DNA from 3 places in the Sinorhizobium chiapasense genome. Region 3 is predicted to be linked to each of the others. Evidence: riboswitches for the same ligand, from Rfam matches in the RefSeq annotation. Region 3 holds a riboswitch; each other region holds the start of a gene.
The links. Region 3 has a riboswitch for thiamine pyrophosphate ahead of thiB (thiamine ABC transporter substrate binding subunit). Riboswitches for the same ligand answer to the same signal wherever they lie in the genome.
Positions count from the first base shown of each region.

Region 1: linked by a shared signal. The riboswitch ahead of thiD (bifunctional hydroxymethylpyrimidine kinase/phosphomethylpyrimidine kinase) and the one ahead of thiB (thiamine ABC transporter substrate binding subunit) in region 3 are both predicted to bind thiamine pyrophosphate.
Region 2: linked by a shared signal. The riboswitch ahead of thiC (phosphomethylpyrimidine synthase ThiC) and the one ahead of thiB (thiamine ABC transporter substrate binding subunit) in region 3 are both predicted to bind thiamine pyrophosphate.

Region 1 covers NZ_CP133152.1:568,363-572,850, reverse strand. Annotated here, with positions in the region: gene RB548_RS27370 (polysaccharide biosynthesis tyrosine autokinase) at 1-691, shown strand, start outside; gene RB548_RS27365 (hypothetical protein) at 821-1,033, opposite strand; gene thiD (bifunctional hydroxymethylpyrimidine kinase/phosphomethylpyrimidine kinase) at 1,288-2,082, opposite strand; TPP riboswitch at 2,196-2,298, opposite strand; gene RB548_RS27355 (TetR/AcrR family transcriptional regulator) at 2,598-3,188, opposite strand; gene bdcA (SDR family oxidoreductase) at 3,265-3,978, shown strand; gene RB548_RS27345 (hypothetical protein) at 4,226-4,488, shown strand, end outside.
Region 2 covers NZ_CP133152.1:84,179-88,666, forward strand. Annotated here, with positions in the region: gene thiO (glycine oxidase ThiO) at 1-877, opposite strand, end outside; gene thiC (phosphomethylpyrimidine synthase ThiC) at 880-2,721, opposite strand; TPP riboswitch at 2,820-2,931, opposite strand; gene RB548_RS25120 (DUF427 domain-containing protein) at 3,076-3,459, shown strand; gene RB548_RS25125 (helix-turn-helix domain-containing protein) at 3,605-4,488, opposite strand, start outside.
Region 3 covers NZ_CP133148.1:3,756,979-3,761,466, forward strand. Annotated here, with positions in the region: gene RB548_RS18010 (thiamine diphosphokinase) at 1-348, opposite strand, end outside; gene RB548_RS18015 (GNAT family N-acetyltransferase) at 446-931, opposite strand; TPP riboswitch at 1,123-1,237, shown strand; gene thiB (thiamine ABC transporter substrate binding subunit) at 1,289-2,308, shown strand; gene thiP (thiamine/thiamine pyrophosphate ABC transporter permease ThiP) at 2,340-3,944, shown strand; gene RB548_RS18030 (thiamine ABC transporter ATP-binding protein) at 3,941-4,488, shown strand, end outside.

The DNA.
Region 1 (4,488 bases), on a different replicon from region 3:
GAATGCCAAGCTTGCCTGCGATCACATGCTGCACGGCAACGACAGCCGCGTGATCGGGATCGTGTCAGCGGTTCCGGACGAGGGAAAATCCGTCGTCGCAGCAAACTTCGCGGCGCAGTTGGCCGCGAGCGGAAAACGGACGCTCTTGATCGACGGCGATATCCGCAAACCCGGCCTCACCCAGATGATCACGCCCGCCCCCCGCACGGGGCTCGTCGAGACGCTGATCGGTGAAGCCACCTGGCCCGCCGGCATCAAGGTCGACCAACGCACCAAACTTGCGATCTTCCCTGTCGGCGGCGGGGCATCCAACCATCAACCCCATCAGAGCCACGAACTGCTCGCCTCGGCTGCCATGGCAAACCTGATCGAGAATGCACGCAGTTCGTTCGACTACGTGGTCGTCGACCTCGCTCCGCTGGCGCCTGTGGTGGATGCGAAGGCCTTTGCTCCGCTTGCTGATGGTTTCATTTTCGTTGTCGAATGGGGAAAAACGCCGTCCCGACTGGTGCGCGACGTGCTGCATTCCGAGCCGCAAATCAATTCCAAGGTGCTCGGGGTCATCCTCAACAAGACCGACATGGATGAGCTTTCGAAGTACAGCGACTTCGGCGGCGTCGAGAAATATCGACACCGTTACGGCAAATACTATGTCGAGCATTCGATCAGCGGCGACCGACCCGCAGCTTGAGCCAATGGCTGGCGCCCGCATCTGCCATACAGCGCCGCGCGTCTAATCAGACGCACGGCGCTGTAGCACGTTGAACTGCAAGAAAATGATCCAACTCTTTGAAATTCCGCCATTCTGGGCGAAACGCCCTTACGACGGCTTTCGATCGGCACTGACGATCCAGGCCAGCACCATCAGTGCGACCACGCCCGCCAGAACGGCAAGCGCCAGGACATAAAACAGGAAAAACTCCAAGAGGCTCGGAACAAGCCGCAGCGCGCGACCCAAAACAGTCGGCGACCGACGCCAATCCGGCAGTTCGTCTCGGTTGAAAGCTTCCAGACGACGAGCAAGGAACTGCATATATCGCTGCCTTCGTGGAACCGACCACAGCGCCGCGCGTCGTATCAGACGCGCAAATTCCGCTGTAGCACCTTGTATTGTTGCATGTTTTGATCCTTAAATCGGCTGCGATTTAGGAAACATGCAGCAGTCCGTTAACCATGGACGAAAACATGTTGCGTCGCAACAGTGGCAACACCGAGGCGGCGGCTCGCGTTCGACGTGAGATACGATGGGGTGGGACACGGTTTTGATCACGCCCCGCGGATGCCGCATTACCACCAACGGTGGAAGTGGTGCACAGGCCCCCGTCCCTCGCCCACAGATAGGGCATTCGCAGCGGAAAGCGCAGCATGCAGGTAGGTCTTCGCCTCGCGCACTGCGTCAACCAATGGGCGTCCGAGCGCGAGGCCGGCAGTGACGGCCGCCGAAAGCGTACAGCCCGTGCCGTGATCGTTGCCCGTCTCGATCCTCGCTGCCGGGAGGCGGACAAGCGTGTTGCCGTCAAAGAAGAGGTCGGTTGCCTCGCTGCCCTGCCGATGGCCGCCCTTGAGCAGCACCGAGCGGGCACCGGTCTTGAGAATGACCTCGGCCTGCCGCGCCATCTCCGTTTCATCCTCGGCGATCGAACGGCCTGTCAGCAGTGCGGCTTCCGGCAGGTTCGGGGTGGCGACCAGCGCTAGCGGCATGAGTTCTTCTACCAGCGCCGCCACCGCATCCGGCCGCAGCAACCGGTCACCGGAAGTCGCCACCATGACCGGATCGATAACTGCCTGCTTGCCGAAGCGGCGCAGCCCGTCGGCAATGGCGGCGATTGTCTCCTGGCGCGAGACCATGCCGATCTTGACGGCGGCGACGTTGAGATCGGAAAAGACCGCGTCGATCTGTGCCGTCACGATTTCCGGTGAAAGATCGGCAACGGCGGTGACGCCCTTCGTGTTTTGCGCCGTCACGGCGGTGATGACGCTGGCGCCATAGACACCGAGGGCGGAGAATGTCTTGAGGTCAGCCTGAATGCCGGCCCCACCGCCGGAATCGGAGCCGGCTATGGTCAGCGCGATCGCCGTCATCGGACTTTCACCTCGAAAAGCGGCAGAAACGAAAAATAGCGCATCATGGTCGGTCTCCCGATTGGAACATCACGGAAATCCAGGAAATCGCGGAGACGTGGCGAAAGCGCCTTCAAAGGTGCTGTTCCCGTTCCTACGCCGGCATGACCCGGATCAGGTTCAAGGGTCCGGCTCACCGCCATCTCAGCACCGCCCGGTGCTCCCCTCGGAATGTTGGCATTGTATCGGACAGCGGTGCCAGTCTGTCAACAAAGTAGCCGGGCCTCAGGCCAAGACTGACTGCCGGTAGCCGGCACTGTCGAGCACGGGCCCGCCGGGGGACCGGAGAGCCGCTGCGGCGATACGGACCAGATCGGCGTTCGCGGCTGCGGTCCCGCCATCCGGTAGCAGCATCTTCTGCGAAGGCCCTCTCAATCTCGTTGCCCGCGAACTCGGCGAACGCGCCATCGACGCGCTCGCGCACGCGAGCGCTTGGTCGCCGCGATTTAGGTCGAGCACGACTGACGGCGAAGCGCCTATGTCCTTTCGTGCACGAAGGCCCGCGATGCGGTGCGCCCGATCGCGCGCAGGCGGTTAACGTCGAGACCGTCACGCGCACTTGCAGAGATGCCCGCCAGCACCGCCATCGCATAGTCCGCGATCTCATCCGGCCGGTCGGTCTCCCGGCGGGCGATCGCATCGCGCACCACCTGCCGGCTCTGACGCCAGAGCGTCTTTACCTTGTCGCAAGCGATGGCATCCGTCCCGCCCCGCGCACCTTCGATGACCAGGCAACCGGTTGCGTCAGGGTGTGCCGTGTAGGCCACCGCTGCAGCTTCGAACAGCGCCGCCAGCGCGTCCTCCAATGACTTTTCCGGCGCGAGCAAACGCTCGAAGTCCAGGCCTTCCGTCTTCGCGTAGCGCTCCAGCGCACGCCCGTAGAGATCGGCCTTGCTGCCGAATGCGGCATAGAAGCTCGGCGGATTGATCCCGAGGGCCCCCGTCAGGTCCGTGAGGCTGACGGCGTCGTACCCCCGTTGATGGAACAGCGCCTGTGCCTTGCCAACGGCTTCGTCGACATCAAAGGCACGGGGCCGCCCCCGCGGTTTGGCATTTTTTGTATCAATCACTACAAAATTCCTTGCATTCGCTTCCCGCCCATATTATGTAGTGCTTACTACATTTTTTCTCAAGGAGCGAACAATGGCAAATTTCAATGGAAAGAAAATCTTGGTCATCGGCGGCAGCCGCGGGATCGGTGCGGCGATTGTCCGGCGCTTCGCCAGTGAAGGCGCAACTGTTGCGTTCACCTATGCTGGGGCAACCGACGCGGCAAAGGTACTCGCCTCGGAAACGGGCTCGACTGCAATCCGATCGGATGCCGCGGACCGTGATGCCGTCATCAAGGTCGTGAAGGATCAAGGCGCGCTTGACGTACTCGTCGTGAACGCAGGGACCCTGGTGCTCGGCGATCCGCTCGAGGTGGATGCGGATGCCGTCGACCGGATGATCGACGTGAATGTACGCGCACCTTATCACGCGGCGGTCGAGGCCGCGCGCCAGATGCCCGAAGGCGGTCGCATCATCATCGTCGGTTCGGTAAACGGCGACCGAATGCCCTTCGCCGGCGGTGCCGCTTATGCGCTGACCAAGTCGGCCGTGCAGGGCATGGCCCGTGGTCTCGCCCGCGATTTTGGCGCCAAAGGCATAACGGTCAATGTCATCCAGCCCGGTCCGACATCGACGGACATGAATCCGGAAGACGGGCCGATGAGCGATTTCATGCACAGCTTCATGGCGATCAAGCGCCATGGCCGCCCGGAGGAAGTCGCCGGTCTTGCAGCCTATCTCGCCGGCCCCGAAGCCGGCTTCACGACCGGAGCGCTTCATACGATCGACGGCGGCTTTGGCGCCTAAGGCGCCGCGATCCTGCCCCGTGCAGCGGTTGCGACCGGGCACGGGGTCGTGGCGTGTCGGCAATAACCCCGGATACGCACAAAATGGACGCGCGACACGGCCACGCCGTTGCTAAGGCTGCACATTTTGGTGAAGGCGGCCCTCCAGCACACATCGTGATTGGACTTCGGGACCCGCAAGAGTCACCTTTATAGCGGGCTGAATTCGGAACTGGGGCGGAGCAACTATCGTCTGAATGGAGGCCAAAATGAAGCACCATGCACTCGAGCAACTGCAGATCGTCGCAGAGGTCAAACAGGACTTCCCGCGCCGGGTTACAACGCGCGCAGAGCGTCTGGAACGCTGGGCGGAACTCCTGGAACAAATCCCGCACAGACACCTCTCGACGCTGCACGAGACCGAGTATCAGCCGGCCAGAGTGCGTGCGACTATGCGCGGCGACGACTCGCCGATCTCGGTCGCATTCAAGGATCCCGTCCTGCGCGCTGCCGGAATGGAAAATGACACTTA
Region 2 (4,488 bases), on a different replicon from region 3:
GGCCGTTGACGATGACGGTTTTTCCCGCGCGGATGACGCGCGGCAGGTTGTCGGGAAAGGCGGGGCGCACGCCGGTCCCGGTCTCGACGACGCGCGCCTCGCCGAAGGCCGGATGCAGCCCGTAGGCGGCATTCAGGAGCTCCATCAGCGAGCGTGCGGTGATGGGGCCGGCATCGTCGCGCTCGATCATCGTCGCGCCGCACATGAAGAGCCCATCGCCGCGCGGCACGATGTAGAGCGGAATGCGCGGATGCAGGAGGCGCACCGGCCGCGACAGTTCGAGCTCGTCCGTCTCGAGATAGAGCATTTCGCCCCGAACGCCCCGCAAGCCTTCGAGCCTGCCGATCTTCGACGCACTGGTGCAGTCAACCACGCGGTCGAAGCGGTCGTCGTCTGCATCACGAACGAAAGCGACGCCTTGCCCCGCCAGTGTTTCGCTGAGAAGCGAAAGCGCCCGGCGCGGGTCGAGATGCGCTTCCCTGGGGAAGAACAGCGCCTGCCGGAACCGGCCGGCGAGGGCCGGCTCCAGTGCGGCAACGCCGTCGGCGTCGAGCCATTCGAAGCCGGAGGTCCGCGAAGCGAAGCGCTTCAGTTCGCCGGCGTCGCGCGGCAAGGCGACGACCAGGGTCCCATTGCGCCGGACTTCGCCGGGCAGCGCGCGGTCCCACCAGTCGACCGCGCCGAGGCCGCGGGTGAGCACGGCTTCGTCGGCGCTTTCCCGCTCGCACCAGGGCGCGAGCATGCCGCCGGCATACCAGGATGCGGCGGCCGCAAAACCCGGCTGTGGCTCCGCGACCGTGACGTCAGCGCCCCGCGCGACGAGTTCGCGGGCGACGGCGAGGCCGGCAACGCCCGCTCCTTTGACAAGTGCCCGCATGGTCATTCCGCCGGCGTCCGCCGAGCCAGCCGTTCCGCCTCGTCGAGCGGCATGTAGAGGTCGCCGCCCTCGCGATATTTCGCGGCCATGGCCGCAAGCCCCTCCTTCTGTGCTTCTGCGCGGATGTCGTGGGAAATCCGCATCGAACAGAATTTCGGGCCGCACATGGAGCAGAAATGCGCGACCTTGTGCGCCTCCTTCGGCAGCGTTTCGTCGTGAAAGCTGCGGGCCGTTTCCGGATCGAGCGAGAGATTGAACTGGTCCTCCCAGCGGAACTCGAAGCGGGCGCGGGAAAGCGCGTCGTCGCGAATGCGGGCGGCCGGGTGACCCTTGGCGAGGTCGGCGGCATGCGCCGCGATCTTGTAGGTGATCACGCCGGTCTTGACGTCGTCGCGGTCGGGCAGCCCCAGATGCTCCTTCGGCGTCACGTAGCAGAGCATCGCCGTGCCGAACCAGCCGATCATCGCCGCGCCGATACCCGACGTAATGTGGTCATAGCCGGGTGCGATGTCGGTCGTCAGCGGCCCGAGCGTGTAGAACGGCGCCTCGCTGCAGACTTCAAGCTGCTTGTCCATGTTCTCCTTGATCTTGTGCATCGGCACATGGCCGGGCCCTTCGATCATCACCTGGCAGTCCTTCGCCCAGGCGATCTTCGTCAGTTCGCCGAGCGTTTCGAGTTCGGCGAACTGCGCTGCGTCATTGGCGTCGGCGATCGAGCCGGGACGCAGGCCGTCGCCGAGCGAAAAGGAGACGTCATAGGCGCGGCAGATGTCGCAGATCTCTTCGAAATGCTCGTAAAGGAAGCTCTCGCGGTGGTGGTGCAGGCACCACTTGGCCATGATCGAGCCGCCGCGCGAGACGATGCCGGTGACGCGGTTGACGGTCAGCGGAATGTAATGCAGCCGCACGCCGGCATGGATGGTGAAATAGTCGACGCCCTGCTCGGCCTGCTCGATCAGCGTGTCGCGATAGACCGCCCAGGTGAGATCTTCGGCGATGCCGTTCACCTTCTCCAGCGCCTGATAGAGCGGAACCGTGCCGATCGGCACCGGCGAATTGCGGATGATCCATTCGCGGATATTGTGGATGTTGCGGCCGGTCGAAAGGTCCATGACCGTGTCGGCGCCCCAGCGGGTCGCCCAGACCATCTTTTCGACTTCCTCGGCCATCGACGAGGTGACGGCGGAGTTGCCGATATTGGCGTTGATCTTCACCAGGAAATTGCGGCCGATGATCATCGGCTCCGACTCCGGATGGTTGATGTTGGCCGGGATGATGGCGCGACCCGCCGCCACTTCCTGGCGGACGAATTCCGGCGTGACGAAATCGGGGACCGACGCGCCAAAGCTTTCGCCGTCGCGCGTTAGCGCCTCTTTCGTCGCCTTGCGGCCGACGTTCTCGCGGATGGCGATGAATTCCATCTCCGGCGTGATGATGCCGGCGCGGGCATAGGCAAGCTGGGTGACGGCTAGTCCGCCTTTGGCGCGCAGCGGCTCATTGCGAACCGGAAATTCCGGCGTCAGCCTCTCGCCGGTGACAAAGCCGTTGTCTTCCGCCTTGACGCTGCGGCCCTCGTAACTCTCGACATCGCCACGCTTGAGGATCCAGTCGCGGCGAAGCTGCGGCAGGCCCGCCTCGATGCGAATGTTCGCACCCTCGGCCGTGTAGGGACCGGAGGAATCATAGACGGTGACCGGCGGCTCGCCCGATGTCGGATGCAGCGCGATCTCGCGCATCGGCACGCGGATATCGGGATGGATCTCGCCGGGCTTGTAGACTTTTTGCGAGGCGGGAAGAGGGCCCTGCGTGACCGAGGGCGCTGCGAGAGGCTTGATAACATTCATCTTGAGGCTCCAAAGTTTTCGCGTTGGAGACCCAGTTCTGAAGTCGGAAGGATGAAAAGACGCTGCGCCGATGGATCACGGGAACACGGAATCCTGGCCTTCGCACGTCTGCACCGTCCCTACGCCAGTATGAACTGGATCAGGTTCAACGGGTCACTGCGCGCTTTAGCAGTATCTCAGCCCCTTGCCGGGACCCCCCTGGTGAATGGATGCAAATAGTCACCGATATCGCCGCGGCGTCAACCCTGTTTTTTGGCGTTTGGCCGGGTGCGGCACGCGTGGACAGTTGCGGCCCTTGGGAAGCGGGCGGCGTGACCCTATGTAAAAACGATCAACTTAAAAAGGCGATTGCTCATGTCAGACAAGCCGATCAAGATTCCCGGGCCTGATCATCCGATCACCATCGACCGCAATCCGGCGCGCGTCGTCGTCAAGCTCGACGGCCGCGTCGTTGCCGATACGCGCGATGCACTGACCTTGCGCGAGGCGTCCTATCCGGCGGTGCAGTATATTCCCCGCAAGGACGTCGACATGTCGCTGCTTGCACGCACCGATCATTCGACGCATTGCCCCTACAAGGGCGATGCTTCCTATTACAGCATCACATCAGGCGGGGAGCGATCGAAGAACGCCATCTGGACCTATGAAAGACCGCATGCGGCGGTGCGCGAGATCAGGGACCATATGGCGTTCTATCCGGATCGGGTGGATTCGATTGAGGAATTGCAGGCGTCTTAGATCACGATGATTTTTGGTCGAATCGACCCGAAATCATAAACGTGATCGATTCTAATACGTTAGAGCGGGATGCGGGCGGAAAACCGCTCACACTTTTCCTGATCCCGCTCTGGCCGGCAAGTTCCAACCGTCGCTAAGTGCACCGTCACACGCCAAGTTTTTGCCGCTCCGCCATCCGCCAGGCTCGCGGTGTAGTCCCCACATGACGGACGAAGAAGCGTGAGAAATACGCCGTGTCTGAAAAACCGAGGCGGAAGCTGATCTCCTGGACGCTTGCACGCGTGAAGACGAGCTCGCGCCGCGCCGCGTTCAAGAGCCTTTCGGCGATGACCTCGTGCACGCTCTGCCCCGTCATCGTCCGGACCACGCGGTTCAAGTGAGTCTGCGACAGGCCGAGCTCGCGCGCGTAGAATGCCGCCGGTCGGTGCGTAAGAACGTGCTGTCGGAGCAGAGCGTCGAACCGCTCCATTCGACGCTCGTTTTCGCTTTCCGCAGCCGCCGCGTCGGCACGCGGCGCTTCTGCAAGCCTCGCCGTCAGCGCCAGTACCGTCGAGAGATAGGCGTCGAGCAGGCTCGTGCGGTGATTGCGCCGCGCTGCCCATTCCTGTGCCAGGCGCTGCAAGGTCTCGGCGACGTAGCGGCCATCTTCGCTTTCGCCGAGCGGCGTCAGGCAAGGTTTCGACAGCCATGTGCCCAGCCTGCTGCGACCGCCCGGGGCAGCCGGCAGGTGCGATGCGAGGATCGTGAAGACGAAACCGTCGATGTCGCGGGAAAAGCGGAAGCCATGGCTGACGGTGGGCGGGATGGTGATTACGGCCGGGGGAGAAATTGCCTGCGGCGTCTCGCCGAATATGGCGTCGCCCGAACCTTCGGCGATGTACAGGATCTGAAAGAAGCTCTCATGGCGGTGAAGGCCGATTTCCCAATGGTGCAGGCTGCTGCGCGAGGGGATCGTCTCGCAATGCAGCCAGAAATCCGGACGTTCTCCGGACTCTTCACCGTAAAGCTCATATGTCGGAACCGCCCGCT
Region 3 (4,488 bases):
GCGCAGCAGATGCAGGAAGGCATGGTCGCTTCTGGTGCCGCCAAGCGCTCCGACGAAGATCAGCGACGTTGCGCCCCGCGCAAGCGCCGCCTCGACCCCGATCTCGCCGTCGGTCGCGCTCTTGGCCGCCGGATAGCGCTCGCGCGGCACCGCGGCGAATGCGGCCAGCAACGCGTCGTCAGTCGAATCGAAGTCGCCGACCCAGAGCTCGGGAACGATACCAAGCGCCTTCGCATGGCGCATGCCACCGTCGGCCGCGATGAAGCGACTGCCGGAAAGCTGCTTTGCGAGCCGCTCGGTGCGGGTGAGCGCGCCCCCGAGAAGGATGGTGAAGGTCTGTTGGGCCATGGCAGAAGCCCATAGCGCAAAGGGACGACAAAGGAAAAGGCCGAAAGCCATTTTGCGGCGGCAAGGCTGCGCTTTTCGGCGGCTGCGTCTCCGGCGATCAGTCCTCCGGCGGAGCTTCACCGGGAAAAAGCATGCCGGCATAAATGCCGGGCGTCGAATCCGGTATCTCCACCGCGCCGACGGTGCGGGCGTAGAAATCCGCGGGACCGACACCGCCGATGATGGCGTAGCCGTAGCCGGCGGTGCGCATCGCCATCAGGCTTTCGATAAGCAGTGCCTCGCCGATCCCCTGACCACGCATCGCCTCGTCGACGCCTGTCGGCCCGAAGAAACCAAGCGCCGTCACGTCATGGCAGGCGAAGCCGACGATCCGGCCTTCGTGGACGGCGACATGGATCCGCGTCGGGGTTGAGGAGAAGGCAGCCTCGGCCTCACCTGCCCAGCCGGCGCCGAACCGTTCTTCGATCCAGGCGAGCACGATACCGCGTTCCGGAGCCATCGCCCGGCGAATGCTGATGCCAGGACCGAGCCGGGAAGCACGCCTTTCAGGCAAGGCATAGAGACGAACGAGCATGTCTGGCATGAGAATACCTCCCCACTACGGCGCCGCGCGTCTGATCAGACGCGCAAAGGACGCTGTTGCACTTTGAATTGCTGCAGGAGACGAACAAACGCCGCCGACAAGTGTTTGGTCTAATAGCGCAGATGGCTTGGACGGCAAATGTTTCCGCCGAAACTCGGCTTGCCAGACCTGCCGCCGAAAGCTAAATCTTTGCTGCTCTAACGGGGTGCCTTCGGTCCGCTTGCGGAACCAAGGCTGAGAGGCTCAAGCCAACCCGCGGAACCTGATCCGGCTCATACCGGCGGAGGGATTAGAAGCGATCGGACCGATGCGCCTCCTTTTCCCGCAACATCAACAAAAGGGAGAGAGGTGCCCGTCATGTCCATTTACACCAAATTGCTTCGCCGGCTGGCGATTGCGGCGACGGCCGCGACTTTGCCGTTCGGCGCCAGTGCCGCCGAAAAGACGCTGACGATCTACACCTATGAGAGTTTCATCAGCGAATGGGGCCCTGGCGCGAAAGCCGCCGAGGCCTTCGAGAAAACCTGCGACTGCGAGGTCAATTATGTCGGCGTCGCCGATGGTGTCGAGCTTCTGACGCGACTGAAGCTCGAAGGCGAGCAATCGAAGGCGGACATCGTGCTCGGTCTCGACACCAACCTCGTCGCGGAAGCCAAGGCGACGGGCTTTTTCGCCCCGCACGATCTCGACACCGCCGCCTTGAAGGTTCCGGGCGGCTTCTCCGACGACACTTTCGTTCCGTATGACTACGGCCATTTCGCCGTGATCTACGATACCGAAACCGTGAAGACCCCGCCGAAGAGCCTGAAAGAACTGGTCGACGGCGATCCTTCGCAAAAGATCGTCATCGAGGATCCCCGCACCTCGACACCGGGCCTCGGGCTGCTGCTCTGGGTGAAATCGGTCTATGGGGACGAGGCAGCCGCCGCCTGGGCCAAGCTCAAGGACCGGGTGTTGACCGTGACCCCCGGCTGGTCGGAAGCCTACGGCCTCTTCACCAAGGGCGAAGCGCCGATGGTGCTGTCCTACACCACCTCGCCCGCCTATCACATGGTGGCGGAAAACACCGAACGCTATCAGGCCGCGCCCTTCGCCGAGGGCCACTACATCCAGATCGAAGTGGCCGGCGTGACGAAGAACACCAAGGAACCGGAACTCGCCAAAGAGTTTCTGGCCTTCATGACCGGTCCGGAATTCCAGTCGATCATTCCGACGACCAACTGGATGATGCCGGTTGCGGAAACCAAGGAACCCCTGCCGGACGCCTTCGGCAAGCTCGTCAAGCCGGAAAAGACATTCCTGATGTCTTCCGAGGAGGTCGCCGCCAATCGCAAGGCGTGGATCGACGAATGGCTGGCGGCCATGAGCAAGAACTGAGGCAGGCTTGTCCGGTGCTACCGAAAGACGGATGACGATAGCCGCCGGGGCCTTCAGCCTCGGCGGCATTCTGCTGTTCGTCGCCCTCGCCGTCGTCGCCCTCCTCGCGCAGTCGAGCGGTGGTTATGCCGGCGCCCCGTTCGACGCCTATGTCTGGCGCGTCACCCGCTTCACGCTGCTTCAGGCGAGCCTCTCGACGATCCTCTCCGTTCTATTCGCGATCCCGGTGGCGCGTGCGCTTGCCCGGCAGGCAAGTTTTCCCGGCCGCATCTGGCTGCTGCGGCTGATGGCGCTGCCGCTCGGCCTGCCCGCTCTCGTCGCAGCGCTCGGCCTCATTCAGGTCTGGGGCCGGCAAGGCTTTCTCAATACCGTCCTCGTCGCGATCGGGCTCAACGATCCGATCAGCATCTATGGGCTTTTCGGCATTCTTCTCGCCCACGTCTTCTTCAACATGCCGCTTGCGGCGCGGCTGATGCTTGCGGGGATCGAGCGGATTCCGGGCGAATACTGGCGTACCACCGCCAATCTCGGCATGCCCTCGGTCGCAATCTTCCGCTTCATCGAATGGCCGGCGATCCGAGGGCTGTTGCCGGGCATCGCCGGTCTCATCTTCATGCTCTGCGCCACCAGTTTCACGCTCGTGCTGACACTCGGCGGGGGACCTGCGGCAAGCACGATCGAAGTGGCGATCTATCAGGCGTTGCGCTTCGATTTCGACCCGCCGCGTGCGATCGCCCTTTCCGGCCTTCAGGTCGCCTTGACGGGTGCCCTGCTTCTCGTTCTGAAGGTGCTGGCGCCGCCACCGCCGGAGAGCGAGACGACCGGCAAGGCAATGAGGCGGTTCGACGGCGTGAGTGGCCGGTCACGACTCGCCGACGGGCTCTGGCTCATCCTTGCGCTCGCTTTCGTCGGACTGCCGTTCGCCGCGATCGCCTATTCCGGCCTGCAGGCGGACTTGCCGAGGCTCGCCCGCGATGCTGCCGTACACCGTGCCTTCGCCACCAGCGCTGTGATTGCTTTTCTTTCGGGCGCGACAGCCGTTGGAGCGACCGCCGTGATGATCCGCGCGCAGCAGGTTACCTTGATGCGACGACAGGCGGGAGCCGCCGCCCGCGGGTTTACCGGCATGATCGGCGCCAGCACCTCCTTCGTCCTGCTGGTGCCGCCGGTCATCCTCGGCGCTGGCTGGTTCCTGCTGTTGCGCCCCGTCGGCGATGTCGCGCGTCTTGCGCCGGCCGTCGTCATCGCCATCAATGCTCTGATGGCGCTTCCCTTCGTCCATCGCGTGCTCGCTCCGGCAATGGCCACCCATGCGGCACGGACGGATCGACTGGCGGCGAGCCTCGGTATCGCGGGCTTTCATCGCTTGCGATGGATCGACTGGCCACCGCTGCGTCGACCCTTGCTCATGGCCTTCTCTTTCGCCATGGCCTTGTCCCTCGGCGATCTTGGGGCAGTGGCCCTGTTCGGCTCGCAGGACATGACAACCTTGCCTTGGCTGCTCTACAGCCGCATGGGAAGCTACCGCACCGCCGACGCTGCGGGACTTGCATTTATCCTCGGCCTCATCTGCCTGGTCCTCACCGTGCTCGGTACGGCGGGAGACAACGGCGCGCGCGAAGGAAGAGACGCATGAATTCGCCCGCCTCCGTTTCCGCGGCTGTTTCACTCAAGGACGTCGAAGTGCGTTTCGAAACGACGACGCTCATGTTCGACTGCGTGATTCCGCCCGGCCAGATCGTCGCGGTCGCCGGTGCTTCGGGGTCTGGGAAGTCGACACTGTTCAACGTCATCGCCGGATTTGAAGAACCGGGGCAAGGCGCAGTTCATATTCTCGGCGAAGACATGGCGGCGCGCCTGCCGGCCGAACGCCCGGTGTCGGTCATCTTCCAGGAGCATAACCTCTTTGTCCATCTCGACGCGGCAACCAATGTCGGCTTCGGCATCAACCCGGCGCTGCGCCTGTCCGCCGTCGACCGCGCCAAGGTGGCCGATGCGTTGAAGCGTGTCGGCCTCGACGGCTTCGGCGGGAGATTGGCGCCGACGCTTTCCGGCGGCGAACGTCAGCGCGTGGCACTTGCCCGTGCGCTCGTCCGCCACCGTCCGCTGCTCCTGCTTGACGAACCCTTTGCCGCTCTCGACCCGGGCATGAGAGCGGAAATGCGCGAACTTTTGCGCGA